Regions from separate parts of the Ruegeria sp. C8 genome, predicted to be linked through region 2. Evidence: riboswitches for the same ligand, from Rfam matches in the RefSeq annotation. Region 2 holds a riboswitch; each other region holds the start of a gene.
What was found. A riboswitch is a leader RNA that binds a small molecule or an ion and turns the genes downstream of it on or off. The one in region 2 is predicted to bind cobalamin.
Positions count from the first base shown of each region.

Region 1: it holds a riboswitch for cobalamin, as region 2 does, so the genes downstream of both, ACR0KL_RS03335 (DUF1636 domain-containing protein) here and ACR0KL_RS05525 (DUF1636 family protein) in region 2, are expected to answer to the same signal.
Region 3: it holds a riboswitch for cobalamin, as region 2 does, so the genes downstream of both, ACR0KL_RS13255 (aromatic ring-hydroxylating oxygenase subunit alpha) here and ACR0KL_RS05525 (DUF1636 family protein) in region 2, are expected to answer to the same signal.

Region 1 is NZ_JBQFRV010000001.1:658,230-663,101, reverse strand. Features, by position in the region: gene cobN (cobaltochelatase subunit CobN) at 1-1,381, opposite strand, end outside; gene cobW (cobalamin biosynthesis protein CobW) at 1,387-2,442, opposite strand; gene ACR0KL_RS03335 (DUF1636 domain-containing protein) at 2,439-2,819, opposite strand; cobalamin riboswitch at 2,903-3,106, opposite strand; gene ACR0KL_RS03330 (NAD(P)-dependent oxidoreductase) at 3,133-4,203, shown strand; tRNA gene ACR0KL_RS03325 (tRNA-Cys) at 4,243-4,316, opposite strand; gene ACR0KL_RS03320 (protein-L-isoaspartate O-methyltransferase family protein) at 4,538-4,872, shown strand, end outside.
Region 2 is NZ_JBQFRV010000003.1:41,314-46,185, reverse strand. Features, by position in the region: gene ACR0KL_RS05540 (FecCD family ABC transporter permease) at 1-933, opposite strand, end outside; gene ACR0KL_RS05535 (ABC transporter substrate-binding protein) at 935-1,885, opposite strand; gene ACR0KL_RS05530 (ABC transporter ATP-binding protein) at 1,898-2,674, opposite strand; gene ACR0KL_RS05525 (DUF1636 family protein) at 2,671-3,018, opposite strand; cobalamin riboswitch at 3,125-3,329, opposite strand; gene ACR0KL_RS05520 (hypothetical protein) at 3,364-3,852, opposite strand; gene ACR0KL_RS05515 (hypothetical protein) at 3,849-4,070, opposite strand; gene ACR0KL_RS05510 (D-lyxose/D-mannose family sugar isomerase) at 4,191-4,856, opposite strand.
Region 3 is NZ_JBQFRV010000009.1:74,503-79,374, forward strand. Features, by position in the region: gene ACR0KL_RS13240 (MurR/RpiR family transcriptional regulator) at 1-211, shown strand, start outside; gene ACR0KL_RS13245 (type I glutamate--ammonia ligase) at 208-1,521, shown strand; gene ACR0KL_RS13250 (GNAT family N-acetyltransferase) at 1,636-2,157, shown strand; cobalamin riboswitch at 2,277-2,480, shown strand; gene ACR0KL_RS13255 (aromatic ring-hydroxylating oxygenase subunit alpha) at 2,545-3,816, shown strand; gene ACR0KL_RS13260 (hybrid-cluster NAD(P)-dependent oxidoreductase) at 3,822-4,872, shown strand, end outside.

The sequences.
Region 1 (4,872 bases), on a different contig from region 2:
CCCAAACGGTTTGGAGATCGGCCCGCAGTTGCTCAGGCAGGTCAGCTAGGGCTGCCTGGTAATCTTCCAAAGACCATGAAATGCGCGCATCCAGCAGGGTTTCAGCAATTGGTTCGGCCGGTGCGGTGTTGTAGCCCTCGGCCTGAAGATCGGTCAGGATCGCCTCGGCCGAGGCCAGCGCGTCGAGCCCCACCGCATGCGCCATTTGCCAGTCTTTGCCGGGATAGGTCGACAGCACCAGCGCGGGCACCTGATCCGCCTTGGGCTTGTCATGCAGGGTCAGCCAGCCGGTGACACGGTCGATAATCGCTTCGATCCGTTCTTGCTCAGCCCGGTGGGCAAAGCGGGAATATTCCAGATGCGGATCACGCTTGCCCGGTTCCTTGAACGAGGCAATGCCCGCTGAAATGCGCCCGTCGACTTCGGGCAGCACCACATGCATGGCAAGATCGGCAGGGGAAAGGCCCCGTTCGGCCTCGGCCCAAGCCTTGCGGCGGGACGTGGCGAGGGCCATCTGAAACACGGGCACGCCCGCCGCGTCCAAAGGGGACGTACCCGATGCGCCTTTGCCCGAGAACGAGGTTGCGTTGATGATTGCCGAAGGCTTCAGCGCGACGATGTTGTCACGCAACCACTCAGCCGCAGCAGGAGCCTTGAGCGAAGGGGCGAAGAGACCTACGGCCTCGAACCCGCGATCTCGCAAGCTGCGGATCACGGTGGCGACAGGGGCCGTGTCCGCCGAGGTCAGATAGGCGCGATAGAAGGTGACGACGATACGTTTTGCGTCGCCCGCAAAGGCAGTCTCAACCGGGATCACGCCGCGATCAGGACACCACGCGCCAGATTCGGGCAGGGTTTTAGCCCCCATAACAGGGCCGGCATAAAGCCCCGCCGCCAACGCCATCTGCGCCAAGGCGGCCTGTGCCGCGACTTCGCCGCCTGTGTCGCAGAGATGTGCCAGACGGCGCAGGGTCGAGACGGGCAGGGTGGAATAGTCATCCAGCCGCGGGTCCTCACGCCCGTCGGCGGGTAGGACGGCCAACGCGATGCCCTTGGCCTTCGCCAGCGACAGCACTTGCTGCAGCCCGTAAGCCCAGTAAGGCACGCCGCCAATCAGGCGGATCAGAATGCCCTTCGCACCCTCCAGCGTCTGCTCCACGTAGGTGTCGACGGACAGAGGATGTTTCAACGCCGTCAGGTTCGCCAACCGCATCGTGGGCATACGCCCATCCGGCCCGCCACCGCGATGCCAGCCCGCCGCGAAAGCGCCAAGGTCGCTGTCCGAGAAGGACAGCACCACCAAATCCGCCGGGCTCTGGCCCAGATCGGTTGGGATTTCCGTTTCTTCTAACCCGTGGCTTTCGCGGAAGACGACGTGCATGGGCCTTACTCGGCGGCCTCGGTCACACCCGCGAGGATATCGCGGATTTCCGCTTCTTTGATATCGTCATGCTCGGCGATCACCACCATGCGCGAGCGGCGTTCCTCACCGGGGCCCCATGGACGGTCGTATTGATGACGCACACGGGCACCCACGGCCTGCACCAGCAGGCGCATCGGCTTGCCTTGCACGGCGGCATAGCCTTTGACGCGCAGGATGTTCAGCTCATTGGCCAGACGTTCGATCTTGGCGACCAAATCGGCAGGATCGGACTGTTCCGGCAGATCAACGATGATGCTTTCGAAATCGTCATGCTCGTGATCGTGGTGACCGTCGTGATGCGAAGGACGAGCGTCCATGTCATCCTCGGCTGCGGCCTCAAGACCCAGAACGACGCGCACATCCACGGCGCCTTCGGCCACTTCGACAACGGGCAGCGGGCGAGGGGCCTCGGCGGCAATGATCTCTTTGGCTTTTGCCACGCCTTCGGGACCGGCCAGATCAGGCTTGGTCAGCAGGATGATATCGGCGCAGGAAATCTGATCCTCAAACACCTCGGATAAGGGCGTTTCATGGTCGATCGAGTCATCAGCCATGCGCTGAGCGTCCACCGCTTCGACATTCGGAGCAAAGCGACCAGCGGCGACGGCCTCGGCATCGGCCAGCGCGATCACGCCATCAACAGTGATTTTCGATCGGATATCGGGCCAGTCGAACGCCTTCAGCAGCGGCTTGGGCAGGGCGAGGCCCGAGGTTTCGATCAGGATGTGATCGGGGCGCGGCTCCAGCGCCATAAGGGCTTCGATGGTCGGGATGAAATCATCGGCCACAGTGCAGCAGATGCAGCCGTTCGCCAGTTCCATGATGTTTTCCGCCGGACAATCCGGGATCGCGCAGGATTTCAGGATATCGCCATCGACGCCGACATCGCCGAACTCATTAACAACCACGGCCAGACGCTTGCCTTGCGGGTTCTGCATCAGGTGCTTAACGAGAGTTGTTTTGCCCGAGCCCAAGAAGCCAGTGATCACGGTGACGGGGAGTTTTTCCAAGTTGCTCATTTCAGGGCTCCAATCGGGGGAATACGGGCTGCGCAGTTTTTGCGGAAGTGTTCAGGGCGCTCACGCCATTTGACCAAGCCGTCCTCGGTCGCGAGGTACTTGGTGGCGCCGTCCACGATCACGTCGACATGGTCGGTTTCGTTCAGATGTTCATAGACGAAGGTCCAGCGTTCCGGGCCGCCACGCAGCACGATGGAACAGCCCTCGTTGCAGTTGGATAAACACTCCACGGCTTTAAGGGTTATCCCTTCCGGCAGGTCCGCCTGTTCAAGCGCCTTGTGCAACAGGGTGCCGGGGCGTTTCGCGTCGTCTTCAACGGGCAGTCCGCGACGACAGGTGGTGCAAACCAGCAATTCGACCGGAGCGGTCTCGGTCATGTCTCTCATCCCCCCAAATCCTCATCGTGGGGGACGGGGTTTCATGCGGGTCCCTTGACCCGACACCGGAACACCCCGTCCGGTTTCATCTTCGGGCGCTGGCAGGTCTCCCGGCTTGCGGATGTCAGAGGCGTCCTCTGTCGGATGTCCCGCCTTCCCGGCTTTGCGCCAGTGGCTCGGGCACCCTCTCCGGTCACGGTCGCGGGGGCGGCTGCGTTTGGCGGAAAACCCGTTGACGCATTCCCTTTTCATCTGCTCTCACAGACACCAACAGGAGGCTCATGCGGCACCGACCCTCAGCTTGTCAAGCGCGATGCAGTCCAGACCGCTGTGGTGCGTTGAAAAGCGACCTGCCAGCGTCGCTAGGCGGCATGAATCGGGCGCTGAGGCGTGGTCGCATGGCCTTAGGGCGCAAACGGAGGCGAAATCCATGAAAGTAGGTTTTATCGGGCTTGGGAATGTGGGCGGCAAGCTGTCGGGGTCATTGCTGCGTAATGGAATCGACCTGACGGTTCATGACCTGAGTTCCGATCTGGTTGAGGCCTTCGTCGCGCAGGGGGCCAAAGCGGCTGATAGCCCGGCCCAGATGATGCGCGATTGCGATGCCGTGATCACCTGCCTGCCGTCGCCTGCGGCTTCGGACGCGGTGATGCAAGAGATGCTGCCCGAGGTTGGTCCAGGTAAGATCTGGATGGAGATGTCCACCACCGACGAGGCTGAGGTCAAGCGGTTGGGGGCTTTGGTTTTGGAGCGCGGAGGGGCCGCAGTCGATTGCCCTGTCTCGGGTGGCTGTCACCGCGCGGCGACGGGCAATATCTCGATCTTCGCTGGCTGCGACCGCGACACGTTCGAACTTATCTTGCCCTTCCTGACCACCATGGGGCGGCGCGTTCTGCACACCGGAGAGCTCGGCTCGGCCTCGGTTCTGAAGGTGCTGACCAACTATCTTGCCACGGCCAACCTGATCACCTGTGCCGAAGCGCTGGTCACCGCCAAGGCCGCCGGTATGGATTTGAACACCACCTATGAGGCCATCAAAATCTCGTCAGGGACCTCGTTCGTGCACGAAACGGAAAGCCAGGTGATCCTGAACGGTTCGCGCGATATTTCGTTTACGATGGATTTGGTGAAAAAGGATATCGGCCTCTTTCAGGACGTCGCCGACCGCGCCGGTGTTCCGCTGGAAATCAATCCGGTGATGATCAAGATCTTTGAGGATGGCATCGCCCGGTTTGGCGAGCGTGAGTTGTCGCCAAACATCATCAAACGCCTGGAGGAGGCCACGGGCTTGGACATCCGCGCACCGGGTTTTCCTACGGAAATGCAGGACGATGAGCCGGAAGAACCAGGGTACGAGGTTGTGCCTCAGGGGCGTTCCTCCTGAAAACTGATTTCCGAAGACGGTATTTAGAGGAAGGGGATGTGGAGGCGAGTACCGGAATCGAACCGGTGTACACGGATTTGCAATCCGCTGCGTCACCACTCCGCCAACTCGCCTTTTCAAGTAAAATCAAATACTTGCCGTGGTGTGGTGGGCGTTTTAGCAGCTTTCATCGGGGGCGTCCAGAGGATTGCCGTCGATTTTGGGCCGCAAATCAATATTTGTGGGCGGCCGGTCTAAACGGATCGTGAACCAGGCTTGCGGCATCTGGGCCGTTGTCGAGACAGGTCGAGTGTGGCACAAGCCATTTATCCAAGGGATTGAAAAGAGAGATCAGATGTCAGATTTCGCAGCCCGGCGCCGCACCATGGTTGATACGCAGGTACGACCCTCGGATGTGACCAAGTTTCCAATTATCGACGCGATGCTGTCCGTTCCGCGTGAAAGCTTTGTGCCAACTGCACAGCGCGAAGCGGCCTATGTCGAAGGGTTGATCGATCTGGGCAACAACCGCTGCATTCTTGAGCCGCGCACTCTAGCCAAGATGTTGGATGCGCTGAATATCTCCAATGAAGAAATGGTCCTCGATATCGCGTCGGCCTACGGGTATTCGACCGCAATCGCCGCTCGAATGGCGCAGCTGGTGGTAGGCGTCGAATCCGACGAACATCT
Region 2 (4,872 bases):
CAACTCTTGCGGGGCCAGAAGCAGCCGAGACAGAATGTCTGAAAGCGTCAGCAAGATGGCCCCGACGACGGCAGATGTGATCAAGAGATTGCGGTGGAGCGTTCCGGCGATACCTCTGGCGATGTGCGGAACCATCAGGCCTACAAAGCCGATCACGCCCGCCACCGAAACAAAGCTAGCCGTGGCCAATGCTGCCACCAAAAACATCCGAAACCGCAGGCCTTGAACTGGAATACCGAGTGTTGAGGCCGTGAAATCCCCCGTAAGAAGAGCGTCGAGCCATCGGCTGCGATAGAGGGAATAGCCCAGGATCAGAGCCAGCCCCAGTACGACAAGGGGGAAGGTCTCCCACCGGGCCAGACCAAGGCCGCCCAGCATCCAGAAGATGACGGAATGCGCGGCGCGGCTGTCGCCTGCAAAAATCAGATAATTGGTGATGGCCGAAAACAGGAAAGATACAGCCAGGCCGGCGAGGATCAGTTTCTCTGGCGCACTGGTGCGAAGGCTCTGAACCAGGGCCAGAACAATGCCGGACGCGATCAGGCCTCCGCAAAAGGCCGCAAGCGGCAGGGTCCAGACGCCCAGAACATCGCCTGTCACAGTGATGACCAGAACGGCACCCGCAGCGGCCCCGGACGAAAGGCCAAACAGAAACGGGTCAGCCAGGTCGTTGCGCGTTGTCGTTTGCAAAACGACCCCGACAACACCCAGCCCGGCCCCAATCACCGCCGCAAACAACGCGCGGGGCAGGCGCAAGTCAAAGACAATCCGGTGCAGAGGGGACATGTCGCCCTCAGTCACGCCAGTCCCCAGCCCAATCGCGGTGAAAACCTCGGCCAAGGGGATCGGGGTGGTGCCATAGATCGTCGACAGCAGCAAAAGGGCGGTCAGAATGACCGCCCCCAGCAGGACCGCCTGGCCCGTTTTCGTCATCTCAGCTGTTACCCCGGTGCATCGCCGTTGCCATCTTCTCGATCGCTTCGATGTTTGCCGGTCCCGGTGTCAGCTCTTCGTAGCGCAGGCCGATCCAGCGCTCGTTCTTGACTGCATCGGTCTGCGACATCACCGGATGTTCCTGCAGGAACTTAAACGTATCTGCCGCGCCATTGCCCGTTTGGTAGTCCAGCAGAACAAGGAATTCGGGGTTCGAGGCGGCGACAGCCTCCCACGAGGTGCGGCCCCAGCTTGTGTCCATGTCATGGGTGACGTTGACGCCGCCTGCGGCTGAGATCATCGCGTCGGGAATGGCATATTTGCCAGCGGTAAAGGGCGCATCGGCCGGACCGTCCAGCAGGAAGACACGGGGTTTTTCCAGATCGGCGGTTTTGGCTTCGATCGCGGCCAGTTGGTCTTTCCAGCCCGAGACCAGCGCGTTCGCCTTGTCCTCGACATGCATGACCGTGCCCAGACGCAGAACGTCGTCAAACAGCAGGTCCATGCTGGCTTCGGGACGGTCTTTGTTCAGGTGAATGCAGCTTTCGGTCAGCACCATGGTCTTGATGCCAAAGGGCTCCAGCGTGTCAGGGGTGACGTCCCCGCCGGGTTTCATTCCGTAATACCAACCGGCGAAGAACATGTCGGGTTCGACCGCGACGAGGTTTTCGACCGTCGGGTATTTCGGAGCGAGTTCGGGAATGTCGCCGCGCTGCGCGTCGAAATCGGGGCTGGTCTTGTACCAGCCGGTGATCCCGGTCAGGCCAACGATGCTATCCTGAAGGCCCAGTGCAAAGGCCATGTCGGTCATGTTCATATCATGAACCACGATCCGCTCGGGCTTGCTATCGAACACCAGAGGTTCACCGCAATTGTCGACGGTGATCTCTTGCGCGGCAGCGCCGCCCGCCAGCGCGCTTAAGACCGCAGCGGACAAGAGTTTCAGTTTCATCAATCTCTCCTGTTAAGATGAAAGCTTTCGTTTTCGGATGTCCAGCGCGGGGATCACGCGTCCTTCGTGCTGGAAACACAAATAGTCAACACCAAAAGTCTCGCGCACGCGGTCCGGCGTCAGAACTTCGGAGACCGGGCCGAAGGCCGTCAGTTGCGCGTTCTTCATCAGGGCGACGTGGCTGGCGAATTCGGGGATCATGACTAGATCGTGGACGATCATCACAACCGTCACGCCCAACTCGGCGACCAGAGACAGCATGTGCCCCTTGGCATCCGGGTCCAGATGGTTGGTCGGTTCGTCCAAAAACAGCAGCGAGGGGTTCTGCGCCAAAGCCCGTGCGATATGAGCGCGCTGGCGCTCTCCGCCGGACAGTTTTGCCATCTGTTTGCCGGCCAGATGGGACAGCTCGGTGGTGTCGAGCACGCGCTGCAGGTCCGTTTGAAGAGCTTCTGCGGATTTGTCGGCCCTGATCGGGATTTGCCCAAGGGCCACATAGTCGCGCAGGTGCAGCCGCCCGTCGGGTACTTCCTGCTGGCCGACAACGGCAATCCGTCTGGCCCGCTCCAGCGAGGACAGTTTCCGCAGGCTTTGATCCTGAATACGCACATCGCCTAGCGCCAGTTTTGCGACCCCGCACAAGAGGTTGAGCAGCGTCGTTTTGCCCGCCCCGTTCGGGCCAGCGACGGCCAATATCGCGCCTTCCTCAAGCGAGAACGAGGTGTCGCGCAGCAGAACATCGCCGTTCAGGGCGTAATATTCCAGATTTTCAGCGACCAGAAAGCTCATGCCGTGCCCTCCGGTGGCAGGCAGGGCATGCGCGACAGGGTTTTGGTATAGAGCGCCAAAGGACGGGTCGAGGCGCTGGTCCAGCCATTCTCACTGTCGCGAAATTGATGGGCGAACTCAGCCAAAGCGCTCAGATCAGCAGGGGATTGAATGTCGCCGAACAGATATTGCGCCTTGCCATTGGCCTGCAGCCCGACGGTCATCGGGCGATCACACCCGGCCATACAGTCGATCAGGCGTGTCGAGAACCCTTCGGGCAGCTGGCGGTCCAACGCTTCTTTTGCCTCGTGCGCAGGGATCGGCCCATTGCAGGTGCCGCATATCAGGACGAAATGATCAGCCATGGCACGCGTCGCCGACTTGAACGAAAGCCGATTGAAGGCAAAAGCCATGAGTTGCATCAGCACGCAGATGTGCCATCGAGCCTCCTTCCGGGACACCCCGCCCCGGGTTGGTTAAACTGTGATGGCAGGTCTCCTGACTTGCGGGTCATTGCTCGGCCAACCTTCCCGACCTTTGGGGCCAGTGGTTTTGTGGCGTCGCTCTCCGCTTACAGTTGCGGGGGCAGTCACGGCATTGGCCTTTGGGCCGCACCGTATTCCCATTTTCATCCCTCAGACACAGGCCGTCGGGAACCATCCAGAGCAGCTAGTCTGCTCACGCTCCTATTGTCAAGCACAGGAATCGCGCTAGCGGACCACACGCAGGATCGGCCTGCGCGCGGGTTGGCCCGGTCCGACGCCATTTGTCGGGAACTGGCTAGCCAGGGTCAAACCGGCCTGTATCAGATGGGCGTCCGGATAGCCTCCGGTCAATTCGTTCAAGGCATCGCGCGCTGCCGGAGTTTCGTCGCGGCGCATGTGATGCAGCATCCGGAGCAGGGCGTGCTCGTCACATGTCAGTTCTTGCCGTGTTTCAGCACAAAGCGGGTCTTTGAAGGCCAGACCCAGAGGGCGGGTGTGTAGCGTGGCCTTGATAATCTTGAAGACCAGATGCGCCAGAACAAGCCCCTGATCGCGCCCCCAACGCTCGGTCGCTACCGAAAAGGCATGTTGCCAAGCCTGTGTTTCCGGCTCTGTGAAGCTGAGGATGAAGTGCCGCATGACAGGCAGCAAACCGCGTTCGAAACCGTCAAATTCGATGCGGGGCAGTGTGTGGTTGGATGCCGAGTGTTTCATGCGCGTTCCCTTTTGGGGTCGAGGGCTTTCGCGGCCAATGGGTGGACGTTTTGCGGAAGCGTATTGGGATCAACTGGCGTTTCAAGACGCGGTGATGCAGCGCGGACGGAAAAGCTGAGATCAGCCTCAATCGCCTGCCTCAGTTTTGGTTTCAATGCGCAGCCATGGCGACTGGCAACAGCGTCCATGGCCAACAGATCGGCGAGGGATTTTCGCATGTCAGGTTTTCTTTCGGTCGCAAAAATGGGACCGGGCGATGATTCCAACGGAATCTGACTGGGTCAGCCATTAACTGACTAAATTAGTCAGAAAATGCAAGCGCGAAATTCTTAATGAAGTCAGTAGTCGGCAACCAACAGGAAATCCGGCGCTGCATCTTCTTCGATTGTTGCAAAGCGGGGGATCGGGTCTTCAAATACGTTGTCCGTCCGGTCGTCATTCACGGTTGAGACTTCGCCAATCAAGCAATCCCCACCTTCCGCCCAGAAGGCATGCCAGATGCCGGGCATCAAGGTCACGCTCTGACCTGGCTTCAGGCGCAGATGCTCTCCGGGCCCTATGGTGACAGGGCAGGCATCGCTGGGAACAGTGACTGGGGTATCCCGGTCGATACCGCCATCGGGGTCCGAGGCATAGATTTCCATAACCAGATCGCCGCCGCCTCGGTTGATGATGTCCTCGGCTTTGACGATATGGCGGTGCATCGGCGACAGCTGTTTGTCGCGAGAGATCAGCAGCTTTTCGGCATAGAGCATACCGCGCCCCCGGCTCAGATCGCTGACGTTGCCGTTGCGCAGGGTGAACAGGAACAACCCAAGTTCATCGAACTTGCCTTGACCATAGTCGGTGATATCCCAACCTAGCCCATGGGCACGGATACTTTCCGCCTGAGTGTTGCGCATCTGCTCAGGTGTCCAATCTGCAAAAGGCGGCAGAACGGCACCAAATGAACTGATGAATGCCTGGGCTTCGGTCTTGATACGGTTGATTTCGGATCGTTTCATCTCGGACTCTTCGTAG
Region 3 (4,872 bases), on a different contig from region 2:
AGACAAATGGTTGTCTCCCATATCCCGCCATGCGGCGGAAATCTTGCCAGTTCCGATCGAAAGCGGCACGCTCTGGGATACGTACACAGCGGCCCTTGCCGTCACCGAGGCGCTGGTGACGCGTATTGCCGAAGACAACTGGGACCAGACGAAATCCCGCATCGAAGCCTGGGATGCCATGCGATCCCACAATCAGGACCCCAACCCATGATGCCAAAAACCCCCTTGATGTTTGTCGCCACCTCTGACCTTGCCGGGAAATTGCGAGGCAAGGCCTTTCCGGCGGATCAACTGAACAAGCGGTTGCAGCGTGGGGTCGGGTGGACACCCACGAATGTTCAGATCAACTGCTTTGACGGAATTGCCGAAAGCCCGTTTGGCGCGCTGGGCGATCTTCTTCTGATCCCGGACGCCACGGCCGAGGCAAAGGTCGAGTTCGGCGAAGACTCCGGCCTGCACTTTCTTATGGGCGATATCGTCACTCTGGTCGGAGACCCTTGGGACTTCTGCACGCGCAGTTTGTTGAGGGCGGCGCTGGAGCGGCTGCACGAAGTCTCAGGAGCAAATTTGCTGGCCGCCTTTGAGCATGAGTTCCAGCTGAAAGATCCGCCAAGCCAGGCCAACGAAGCTTATGGCTACCGGGGCTTTGGCCTGCAGCGTGATCTGTGCGAGACCTTGATCAACACGATTTCTCAGGTCGGTCTGAAGCCGGATTCGATCATGAAGGAATATGGCCCAAACCAATATGAGGTCGTCATCGGCCCCGAGCTGGGTGTTCGCGCCGCGGACGCGGCGATCATGGTGCGCGAACTAACCTATGCGACTGCGCAGGCCTATGGCGAGCGGGCCACCTATACCCCTATTCGCGATGTCGCGAGCGTTGGGAATGGAGTCCATATCCACATGAGCCTTGTGGATGATCAGGGAACGCCGCTTACCTACAACGAAGACGGGCCCTGCGGCATGTCGGACCTGACGAGCGCTTTCGCCGCCGGAGTTCTGAAATATCTTGATGCGATCCTGGCTCTGACTGCGCCTTCGGTGATTTCGTATGAACGCCTGACACCGCATCGTTGGTCTGCGGCTTTCAACAATCTGGGTTTCCGTGATCGCGAGGCTTCCTTGCGGATTTGTCCGGTAACCGCAAAAGACCCGACCTCGATCGCGCGGCAGTTCAATGTCGAATACCGTGCGGCGGATGCTGCAGCTTCGCCTTATCTGGCGCTTGCGGCGGTTGTCATGGCCGGGACACAAGGGATCGAAGAGGGGCTACCCGCGCCAATTCCAACCGAGGAAGATCTTTCGCTGTTGGACGTCGCAGAACTGAACCAAAGGGGGCTGGTGCGCTTGCCTCAGACTTTGGAAGATGCGCTCGACCGGTTCGTAAACAACTCAGTCGTGACCCGCTGGTTCCCCGAGGGCTTCGCCGAGGTGTACCAAGCCCACAAACAATCTGAGATCGCGACAACCGCACATCTGGACACAGACGCACGCTGCCGATTGTACGAAGAAACATATTGACCTGGGCGGCTGGTCTTGCCGAAGCTCGCCCAATGCAACCTCTGGTGCGTCGGTCGGGTAATCTCGCGCAGTATGTCGCGGCGCAGGCTGTCTAGCTCAGGATAGGGATGGATAATGAAACGTTCAGAAACCGATGCCATCTTGAATGTGCATAGGCTGGCTTTTGGCGAAGCAGAAGGTAACGAAATCGCTCAACTCGCCGAAGATCTCCTTGAGCATCCGGAAACGATTTCTATCAGTGTGAGGCGTGACGGGCAGATCGCGGGCAATGTCATGTTCACCCCGTTTGTCTTCCAGGATCACCCGGACGTTAAATGCTATCTTCTGGCGCCCTTCGGTGTCTCGCCAGAACATCAAGGTCTCGGAATTGGCAGAGAGATGATGGAGACCAGCATCAACCACTTGAGGTCCATTGGAACAGACGCGGTCTTTGTGTTGGGCGTGCCGACATTCTACCCCTTATTCGGGTTTGTTCCGACCGACAAAGAGACGCCATATCCGAACCTTCTGACGATCCCAGAGGCATGGATGGTGCTTGAGCTCATTGCAGGATCGGTTGAAAAGCTGGGGGGTAAAACACTTGCGATTGCGCCCTTCATGCACGCGCATTTGTGGGACACATCACAACACGGGTGAATTCCGTTTTTTTGTTCTTGCCTCAAGCTGTAGCCCTGTTTCAGGTTTCCATTTCTGCTGGGCATGTCTGTTTTGTTTCTGGAAATGTCGCAAGGCTTTCAGCCGCGAATTCATCCCCGCGTAGGTTGCGCGTGTGAGGTGCTGCTGTCTGATTCTCGGGCGGCAGAGAATTGGGAAGCCGGTGCAATTCCGGCGCTGCCCCCGCAACGGTAAGAAAGGTCAGGTTCGACAGGTAACCACTGGGACGAGGATCCCGGGAAGGTGTCGAAACCGGGCGTAAGCCCCTTTCAAGTCCGGAAACCAGCCTTGCATATATGTCAAACCGCGGGTGGCGGTGGGGGCACAAGTTTCGGACGTGATCCTCGCACGGCTCCGGACTGGCCTCTGATGTCATCTGCCCAAGCTAAGCCGCGGGGCGCGGCAGGAGAGCCAGAAGTGAGCAACGTTCAAAGCCTGTTGGCGCGTCGAAACCCGGCCTATGCCCTTGAACAGGCATTCTATACAGATCCAGATGTATTTCAGGCCGATCTTGAGGCCATCCACTACCGCGACTGGCTATTTGCCATTCCGGCATGTGAACTGGTGAAAACAGGCGACTATGTAACCTACACTGTGGGCGCATACCGCGTGATCATCGTGCGCGGTGCGGACAATCAGATCCGGGCCTTCCACAACACCTGCCGCCATCGCGGGTCGATCATCTGCAAAGCGGCCAAGGGGAACTCGCCCAAACTGGTCTGCCCCTATCACCAGTGGACCTATGAGCTTGACGGCTCATTGCTGTGGGCGCGTGATATGGGGCCTGATTTCGACCCCAAACAACACGGGCTGAAAACCGTCCACTGCAGGGAACTGGCCGGGCTGGTCTATATCTGTCTTGCAGATGTAGCCCCCGATTTCGACACCTTCGCCAATAAAGCACGGCCCTATCTGGAGCCGCATGATTTGAACAACGCCAAGGTCGCCTTTGAAAGCACGATCATCGAAAAGGGCAACTGGAAGCTTGTTTGGGAAAACAACCGCGAGTGCTATCACTGCGGCGGCAACCACCCTTCGCTGTGCCGGACCTTCCCTGATGATCCCTCGGTAACCGGTATTGAAGGGGGTGAAGCCCCGGCCTTCATGCAAGCTCACTTCGACCGTTGCGAGGCTGCAGGGATGCCGTCGCAGTTCTATCTGCATGATGACGGGCAATACCGTCTGGCGCGGATGCCGCTTAAGGAAGGGGCGGAAAGCTACACTCTGGACGGCAAATCTGCGTTGCGCCGCTTTCTGGGCCGCGCGCCCTTTGCCGATGCGGGGACGTTGCTGAAGTTCCACTATCCCAGCACATGGAACCACTTCCTGGCCGATCACTCGATTGTCTTCCGCGTCACTCCGGTCAGCCCGACCGAGACCGAAGTCACCACGAAGTGGCTGGTCAACAAGGATGCGATCGAAGGGGTCGATTATGACGTCAAGCGCCTGACTGAGGTCTGGATGGCCACCAATGATGAAGATCGCCGCGTGGTGGAAGACAACCAGATGGGCATCAACAGTCCGGCCTATGTGCCGGGGCCGTATTCGGGGGTCCAGGAATCCGGTGTTCTGCAATTCACTGATTGGTATTGCAGCGCTTTGGCGCGTCACTTTGCGCCCAACACGATGGCGGCGGAGTGACGGAGATGAAAGACCTGAACGCTGTTGCCTCGATCTGGCAGGATGATGAGAGGCTGGAATGCGTCTCGGTCGTGCCCGAGACGCCAAACACCGCCAGCTTTACGTTCCGCGCCCCGTCCGGGGCTTTGTTTGCCTACCATCCGGGTCAGTTCCTGACGCTCGAGATTCCGGCACCGGGGCAGCCGGGAGGCGTTGTGCATCGGACCTATACGATCTCGTCATCCCCATCACGTCCGCGATCCATTACGATCACGGCCAAGGCGCAGCCGGACAGCATCGGTACTCGTTGGATGCTGGACAATCTGAAGCCGGGTATGCGGATGCGGGCAATTGGCCCGGCGGGTCTGTTCACCAATGCTGAAAGCGTCGCCGCCAAGTATCTGTTCGTCTCGGCGGGGTCGGGCATCACGCCTATGATGTCGATGACAACTTGCATGTGGGACGAAGGCCGCGATCTGGATGTAGTCTTCATCAATTGCGCCAAGCGCCCGTCCGAGATCATCTTCCGCCAACGGTTGGAGCAGATGGCAAGTCGGACGCCGGGTCTGGATCTGAAGTTCGTCGTAGAGGAAGCGGATCGTTACAGCCCCTGGACCGGCTACCAGGGTCAGTTCAACCAGCTGATGCTGGGCCTCATGGCCCCAGACTATCTGGACCGTGAGGTCTATTGCTGCGGTCCGGAGCCGTTCATGCAAGCTGTTCGGGACGCTCTGTCGGGTCTTGGCTTTGACATGGACAACTATCATCAGGAAAGCTTTGGAGCTCCGGTTGAGACCGAAGCGGATCAGCCCGATCTGGATGATATCGTTCCTGACGATGACAGCGCCGCCGAGATCGTGTTTGCGACCTCGGGTGTCACTGCTAAAGTCGCCGAGACAGATACGGTTCTGGCCGCCGCACGTGCCGTCGGGTTGAGCATTGCCTCGGGCTGTACGTTTGGCGTTTGCGGCACCTGCAAGGTCAAAAAGACCTCGGGTGAGGTGCACATGGTTCACAACGGCGGTATCTCCGAGGATGACATCGCAGCAGGCTACATTCTGGCATGCTGTTCAAACC